DNA from 2 places in the Candidatus Thiodiazotropha sp. AKAK3 genome. Region 1 is predicted to be linked to the other one. Evidence: predicted binding sites of a transcription regulator. Region 1 holds the regulator's gene; the other holds the start of a gene.
What was found. Region 1 encodes FNR, which switches genes on or off when oxygen is low (the NO sensors DNR and NnrR bind a similar motif). Its sites were predicted from a motif close to TTGATNTANATCAA; they were not measured.
Positions count from the first base shown of each region.

Region 2: AC4IE7_RS11675 (DUF2244 domain-containing protein) is a predicted target of FNR. The motif match lies at 1,383-1,396, and genes of this name have one in related genera.

Region 1 is NZ_JBSYOQ010000077.1:209,564-213,871, forward strand. Features, by position in the region: gene AC4IE7_RS21235 (sulfur globule family protein) at 296-655, shown strand; gene fnr (fumarate/nitrate reduction transcriptional regulator Fnr) at 1,037-1,795, shown strand; gene dnaQ (DNA polymerase III subunit epsilon) at 1,835-2,536, opposite strand; gene rnhA (ribonuclease HI) at 2,536-2,976, opposite strand; gene AC4IE7_RS21255 (class I SAM-dependent methyltransferase) at 3,036-3,797, opposite strand; gene AC4IE7_RS21260 (lytic transglycosylase) at 4,223-4,308, shown strand, end outside.
Region 2 is NZ_JBSYOQ010000050.1:295,533-299,840, forward strand. Features, by position in the region: gene AC4IE7_RS11670 (cation-transporting P-type ATPase) at 1-670, opposite strand, end outside; gene AC4IE7_RS11675 (DUF2244 domain-containing protein) at 1,447-1,926, shown strand; gene coxB (cytochrome c oxidase subunit II) at 1,932-3,128, shown strand; gene ctaD (cytochrome c oxidase subunit I) at 3,143-4,308, shown strand, end outside.

The sequences.
Region 1 (4,308 bases):
TGAGAGCTGCTTGCTCAGGATCCAAATAGATCGAATCAAATAGACAAGATTGCCATGAAATCGTCTCCATACGGGGCTCAATAATTCGATTGATTATAACTGACCAGGGTCTATAATCGATTGGCGTGTTACGCAAATAACAACTACTGAGGCAAGTAGAACTTTACCCTACAGTCTGCCCCGTAACATGACAGACTTGGCGTGAAGTCCTTAACCATTGCATGATGGAGGCTGTAAGGCCGCTTTTCTACATCACCGATGTAGTATGAAAACAATCATTTGAGAGGAAGAAAGCATGACTAAATTTGCTAAAGTTCTGAGCATCGCGGCACTCGTAGCTGTGTCTACCAGTGCATCTGCCTGGTGGGGCAACGGCCCATGGGGCGGCAACCGTGGTTATAACAACGACGGCTACGGTGACGGCTATGGTGATGGCTCTGGTGATTTCAGCTTTGGCATGAGCGGCAACGCCCGTGGTTCTGGCTATGGTCGTGGTAATAACTACTACCGTGGCTACAACAATGGCTATGGTCCTTATGGCTACGGCGCTCCTTATGGCTACGGCGGCGCTCCTTATGGCGCACCATATGGTGGTGCTCCTTATGGCTATCCAGCACCTCCTGCAGCTGCACCCGCTCCTGCTCCGGCTCAATAATCAGGCCGATCAATAGCAGAAAAGCCGGCCTTCAGGCCGGTTTTTTTATTCGGCGACAGACTAAAAATCAATGATCCAAAGTAATAAAAACAGTAAAACCACTTGATCCACATCAAGAATTTCTGGAAAAATAGCTCGAATTGCCAGCCCACCAACAATTAAACATGGACGAAATAGGGTAGATTGGGAGACATTAAGCTGTATCAGCCTGGCATATGCGCCTGGTAAAGCAGCTTTTAATGTTTTTATTTGGCAAAACCGCCTCTGAGCAAAGCTAAATTCAGGGTGAGAGAGGACAATTCAAGGGTAAGAAATGCCTTAAACACTAACTGGGTGCACAATACATTGCCTATATAGCACCTGCCATGCTGGAGCGATTACTTGACTAGTAGAAAAGTCGTATCATTTGAAAACATCAAGGTCGCCTGTAAAAACTGCAGCCTTGCCACCCTATGTCTCCCCATGGGGCTGACTCCGGACGATGTCGAACGCCTCGATGGCATCATCAAGCGAGGCCGCCCCTACCATCGAGGAGATCATCTCTACCGCGGGGCAGACAAGTTTCATAGCTTACGGGTTATAACAAGCGGTTCGGTCAAGACCTACAGCCCAAATGAGGATGGTGGAGAACAGGTATTGGGATTTCATCTTCCCGGCGAACTTATTGGCCTGGATGCAATCCAGGACGATAGCCACACCTGCTCAGCCATCGCCCTTGAGACTACAGCGGTATGTGAAATCCCATTCTCCCAGCTGGAATCTCTGAGCTGCATAATGCCCAGTCTGCAACACCAGATGTATCGCCTGCTCAGTCGGGAGATAGGTCAGGAGACGGAAATGTTGACGCTACTGGGTAAAAAGAGTGCCGAGGAGCGCTTAGCAACCTTCCTACTCAGCTTCTCAGAACGATTCAAACAACGGGGTTTTTCTGCCAGCGACTTCTTTCTCAGTATGTCACGCCATGAAATCGGTAACTACCTCGGTTTAGCAGTCGAGACCGTGAGTAGACTCTTTACCAGGTTTCAGGATGAAAACCTGCTTCGAGTAGAGCGGAAACATGTACAGTTACTCGACATACCGAGGTTGTATGACATCGTGCAAGGCTGCGATAGCGCCAAGTCCACACAATCCAGAGGTTAAATCCAGACTTAAGGGCACAAGCAATTATTAGAGACGCCCTTAACTGTTAAGCCAAACGCACCTTTCGCCCATCTCCTCAAGTTGACGCTCATGGGCTTCAATCTCTTCAGCGCCGGCAACAACCACTTTGAGAGGGGGACGGCCGGCTGACAGTCGGCGGATATTATCAACCGATTGCTCATCACCATCCTGCTGCCCAAGATCGTCATCCAAAACCAGCGCCGTCTGTCCACCGGTCATCATCAAATAGACATCGGCGAGTATTTCAGCATCCAGTAACGCCCCATGCAGCTCACGATGGGAGTTATCGATATCATAGCGTCTGCATAATGCATCAAGGCTGTTTCTCTGCCCTGGATGCATCTTCTTTGCCATGATCAGCGTATCGGTAACAGCACACAGTGCATCGATGCGCTGCGGGTTTTCCATCAACCTCAATTCATGATCAAGGAATCCGACATCGAATGGTGCATTGTGGATAATCAATTCAGCACCACGCACATATTCGATGAAGTCAGTCACCACATCACAGAATTTCGGCTTGTCGGCGAGAAACTCATTGGTGATACCATGCACCTCAATGGCCCCCGCATCGATCTCTCGATCTGGTTGCAGAAACTGATGGAAGTTATTACCTGTCAATCTTCGGTCAACCAGCTCAACACAGCCGATCTCTATAATTCTATGTCCCTGCTCTGGCTCCAGACCGGTGGTTTCTGTGTCGAGTACAATCTGGCGCATCATGACAACATCTCCTGAATACCCAGATTAGCCAGTTCATCTGCCAATTCATTCCCTGGATGACCAGCATGTCCTTTTACCCATTGCCAATCCACATCATGTTTACTTACTTCACTATCCAATTCCCGCCACAAATCAACATTTTTTACCGCCTTGCGTGCAGAGGTCTTCCAACCATTTCTCTTCCAGCCGTGGATCCACTGGGTAATGCCGTTTTTTACATATTGTGAATCGGTAGTCACTTGCACCTGACTGGGCCTTGTCAGCTCCTGTAACCCCCGAATTACCGCAAGCAGCTCCATCCGGTTATTGGTAGTGCCAGGCTCACCGCCATACAGTCTCTTTTCATGGCCTGCATAGCGCAGTACAACCCCCCAACCACCAGGTCCAGGATTCCCTTTACAGGCGCCATCACTAAAAAGTTCTACTATTTGAGTCATTTATACTTCTTAAAAATCCGTTAAGAGATAGGGTTTCTTATGCTTAACAGGCCTGATCACTAAGTCCCATTCCTGATTGTTGGTTCTGCTGCAGTGGGTAAAACACGTTTTTTTACCGACCATTTCGGGCGAATGTGTGTAAGAGTAACCACGCGCTTTACGGCCAATATGATATACACCCCACCAAAATTCGGATAGAGATTCTCCCCGAGCTGCTCCAGAAATTGGAGTCTCTGACTAATACCGGGTCTTTGGATCGGTGGCCTGTAATTAAGAAAGTGAATATCAAGTAGATCAAAGCCTAAAAGTGACAGCCAATCCAAAACCCTTCGACTGCTGAAAAAGTGACCACACCAAGGCGGTATCGATGACCTCAACCTAAGCAGTCTTACCCCTCCCCAGAGGCTCCAGGGGTTGAACCCAGTGATCAGCAGCTTCCCCTCGGGAATCAAAACCCGCTCCACTTCACGTAACACCTGGTGGGGATCAGAGGAAAAATCCAGGGTATGGGGTAGTAAAATACCATCCACACAGTCGCCAGCAAATGGCAGCCTATAAGGTTCAGCCTGCAGATCAACGTTTTTTCCACCTGGCGTAACCCCCATCACAATCCGGTTCCGCGCAGGACTCACCCGCAACAGGTCTTCATCCTGCTTCAAATGGCCGATCTGCACCACATGATAGCCAAACATTGCGGAGATGTGCTGCTGAAGATATTCAGACTCTTGAGCGGCCAAACTCTCTCCAAGCTGACTATTGAACCACTCCTGAATGTGACTCTGTTGGCAAGATCGAAGTTTTAACCGCCTGAATTCTCTCATCTATAAAGGTATCGACTTTGCTACCGACACTAGTGTCAGGTAATCTGTGTTTTTGAGCGCTGTCCTGGAAGCTGGTAGCAACGACTGGCGCTCAGCTATCGTCTGTCTGTTATTGTGACAACACAAATGTGGATTTGAGCGGCTCTGGTAGTGAGTGAATCTGGTTTGATGTCTCATTTTATCGATCGACGACCGCGTTGCGATTTGCCATTTCGGATCTAATGCTCCATATGGATGGTGATGTCTCTTCGACAATCATTGCATAAGCAATCCCTGGTATGCAGCCCTAAGAGATGCTCAGCAAGTTGAGGCACCACGAAACAGATCCTGATCTCTACACAGATTGCAACTGGTGGCCGCTTGTCAGGAGTTCATTACATGGAAATCATACACGGCTTTATTTTTATTTTCTTTCAGAATTCAGTATGCCTAAGTTACCAACCAATTCACCCGATTTTCTCTCAAATCCGCTTCTATTGTTCATGAACCTGATCTTCGCCTGCCTGTTGAC
Region 2 (4,308 bases), on a different contig from region 1:
TTGCTTTAACCTCGGCAACCAATGATCCAATACGACCAATTTCTGTCTCTACGCCGGTTGCAACTACAACGCCTCTACCCTGACCATGGGTTACCAAGGTACCTGAGTAGGCCATATTGATTCGATCCCCTAAAGGGGCATCCATTTCCAGCTCAGCAGTCTGTTTCTCGACAGCTATCGATTCACCCGTTAGTGCAGACTCCTGGATCTGAAGTCCTTTAACCCAGATCAGTCTGAGATCTGCTGGCACGCGATCACCGGATTGCAAATGAACCACGTCACCCACAACCAGATTTTCAGCATCCAGGGTCAGTTGTGCGCCATCTCTCAAAGTCATCGCATGGGGAGAGAGCATTTGCCGAATAGCATTCAGAGCATTCTCTGCCTTCCCCTCCTGGAGATAACCAATTAAGGCATTGATCAGCACAACACCAAAAATTACGCTGGCATCCAACCAGTGTTGCAGTATTGCGGTTACGCAACCTGCAGCAATCAAGACATAGATAAGCAGATTGTGAAATTGATAGAGAAATCGCAACCAGGAAGGAACAGGATCAGGCTCGGGTAATCGATTTGCCCCATATCGAAGATAACGATCATTGGCCTCTTCCGATGATAGCCCAGACTCGGTGCTATCCAGTCTGGATAGCACCTGACTGAAATCGATCATATACCAATGGTCATCAAAAGCCGGTGATTGACCGGGTTGATTGGAAATCTTGTCGCGTTTGCGCTTTAAGTGTCGTATTCCAGCAACGACCAGAACCACAATTACCAGCAACGCTAAGCTATACCACCAAATATCACTAACCATCTGCGGACTCTCTTGTACTCAAAAGCACAAAAATAATATTAGTAATAATCCGATTCTTTGAAGACCTCTGAATAACTCTAAGCCGGACAGATTCTCAAATAAAAGTGCCGAATCAAGGCGCGGAAATGTGTAAAAACCCGCTATTGCGAAGACCCGCATTGCAGCAGCGATAAAACGTGACGGCAAAGTGTCGTCCCATGACTTGGTCAGAAGTCCCTAAAATTGCCTCCTTCTCATCAACAGCAGGATCCAGTGGCAATTAAAGGATTCTCCTAAACATTATAATAAAGATTCCAATATCCACTTTGATTGGAGGCACTATTTAAGTCAGTAATAGTCAAGCAAGAGAACCACACCTGATAGCAGAACTACTGCCAAAACAATATTTTATGGTCATTGTAGTGTCAGATGAGTGAATTATTTTGGACCATGTGATGAGTTAAAAATAACAGTGATAATCGTACAAAGCAGCAGTATATTCAATTATTCTAATTAATAATCAATACCTTAAAAATTGTCGACCAATTAACTTAGTTATTGCGTTTTAGTGAGATTTTGTCTTATTCTGTTGACTTAGATCAATAAAACGACGCCAAGCAGAATCCGGCCGTCACCGACGTGTGGAATGGCAGATGATCCTAACGGATACTCAAAACATGGATTCTGATGAGTCTATTCTCATCTTGACTCCCAATAAAAACCTGACTTGGAATCAATCCAAGTGGCTTTTTCTACTATTGGCCACACCCTGTCTGTTTATTTCTCTCTACTTCTATTCTCTTGGCGCCTGGTTGGTACTTCCATTTGCTGGCCTGGAGATATTGATAATTGGAATCGGCATCTATTGTCAGAGCTGCTGTGCCCACACCCGGCAGACTATCAGAATAGGTAGCAATCAAGTCAGGGTGAGTAGCAATGGCCTGCATGACTCAGAAAAATGTTTCCATAAAGCATGGATGAAAGTTATCCAGAAACACGATCCCCGAGGCTGGTATCCCAGTCGTCTACTAATCGGTTCTCATGGTGAATATATCGAGATAGGGAAGTACTTGGTCGAGGATGAGCGTGAAGTGCTTGCTCATAGTCTAAAAAACAAAATCGAGGGCATTTAACCAGTATGAAGTTTAATAAAAATCATACACGACATGGCAGTGCTCCCGTGTCGGCGTTACAAAACAAAGATAAAGCAGTTTTGCACAACATGAAACTACCTTTGTTAGCAGGTCTCTCCATTGCATTATTGACGCTGTCAAATGTAAGCAAAGCAGAATATGGCCTCAACTTCCCTGAACCTGCTGCCAACGTTGCCCAGGATATCTATAACATCCATATGCTAACGATGCAGATAACAACGGTACTGTTGTTGATTGTTTTCGGATTTGTCTTCTACTCGCTCTACTACCATCGAAAAAGCCGTGGCTATCCAGCAGACCAGAATTTCCACAACTCCTGGTTTGGTAACTGGTCCTGGGTCATCGTCCCGGTGTTGGTGTTGGGCGTCGACCTTACCATTGCTGGCAAAGCGGACGTTGTATTGAAAAAGGTCTGGGATGTACCCAAGGATGAGAACATCCTGGATGTCAAAGTAACTGGACACCAATGGTGGTGGGAATTCGACTATCTGGATCATAATATTAAAGTAGAGAGTCGATATGTACCGCAAGAGAAATCTGGTGATCTCTACCTTAGAGAGGTCGACAATCGACTGGTCTTGCCAACCGGACAAAAAATCCGTTTTCTCCACACCTCTGCTGATGTGCTGCACGCTTTTTGGGTACCTGAACTGGCAGTCAAAAAAGACGCAATTCCTGGCTATGTCACTGAAACCTGGGCTGAACTGAATAGAGAGGGTGTCTTCCGTGGACAATGTGCCGAGTTATGCGGCACCTGGCACTCCCGCATGCCCATTGTGGTGGAATCGGTATCACCTCAACAGTTCGCTGCATGGGTTGATGACCAGAATGCAATCAAAATTGCAGCTGCAGCAGAAGCAAGTGCTGACAAAACCTGGAGTCTCGATGAGCTGTTGACGAAAGGAAAGGCGCTCTACGAAACCAAGTGCGCTGCCTGTCACCAGGTTACAGGTATGGGATTACCACCAGCTTTCCCGGCTTTGAAAGGCTCTGCCCTTGCCACCGGTCCAATTGCGGATCACTTACAGATTGTAATCAAAGGCAAAGAAGGTACTGCCATGCAGCCTTGGGGCTCGCTCAACGATTTAGAAATCGCAGCAATTGTAACCTATGAACGAAATGCTTGGGACAATAACACAGGCGATGTGGTGCAGCCTGCCGATGTTAAGCAGGCAAGATAGAGGAGAGTTAGATAATGACAACTACAACCCTTAACCATGATGAAGCGCATCACCATGATAATCCAACAGGTTGGCGCCGCTGGTTGTTCAGCACCAATCACAAAGATATAGGTACGCTATACCTGCTGTTTGCATTGACTATGCTATTTCTTGGTGGCGCCAGTGCGATGTTGATACGTTTGGAGCTTTTTCAGCCGGGAATCCAACTGCTCGACCCTGATCTATATAACAATCTGGTAACCAACCATGCACTGATTATGATTTTCGGTGCTGTTATGCCGGCAGCAGCAGGACTGGCCAACTGGATGATTCCGATGATGGTCGGCGCGCCTGACATGGCACTTCCGAGAATGAACAATCTCAGCTTCTGGATTCTTCCTGCAGCAGCCACCATGCTGATACTTTCATTTGTCGTACCCTTTTTTCCTGGCGGCGGAACACAGATTAATACAGGATGGACTCTCTATCCCCCACTCTCCGTTCAGGTAGGAATGTCGATGGACTTTCTGATCTTCGCCATCCACCTCTTGGGTATCTCTTCTGTACTCGCTTCGATCAACATTATCGTAACCCTGCTTAACATGAGAGCACCAGGCATGACACTGATGAAAATGCCAATGTTCTGCTGGACCTGGTTGGTTACCGCATTTTTATTGATTCTGGTAGTACCTGTACTTGCTGGCGGCGTCACTATGCTGCTGTTCGACAGGCACTTCGGCACCAGCTTTTTTGATGCGGCAGGTGGTGGGGATCCAGTGCTGTTTCAACATCTGTTCTGGTTTTTTGGCCATCCTGAGGTCTACATCCTTTTGTTACCCTCTATTGGGGTGCTCTCACACGTAATCCCAGCTTTCTCTCGCAAACCACTTTTCGGATATAAATCCATGGTGGGTGCAATGTTGACCGTTGCTACGGTCGGCATGGTTGTCTGGGCTCATCATCAATACACCATTGGCATGTCCTTAGGTGCAGTCACCTATTTTATGATAGGAACGATCCTGATCTCGATTCCGGTGGGTCTGATGATTTTCAACTTTATTGCTACCATGTGGCGTGGTGCAATGACCTTTGAAACGCCCATGCTTTTTGCAGTGGCCATAGTGCTGATGTTCACCTTTGGTGGATTGAGTGGTGTGATGCTGGCTGTTGTACCCGCAGACATGCAGTACCACGACAGTAT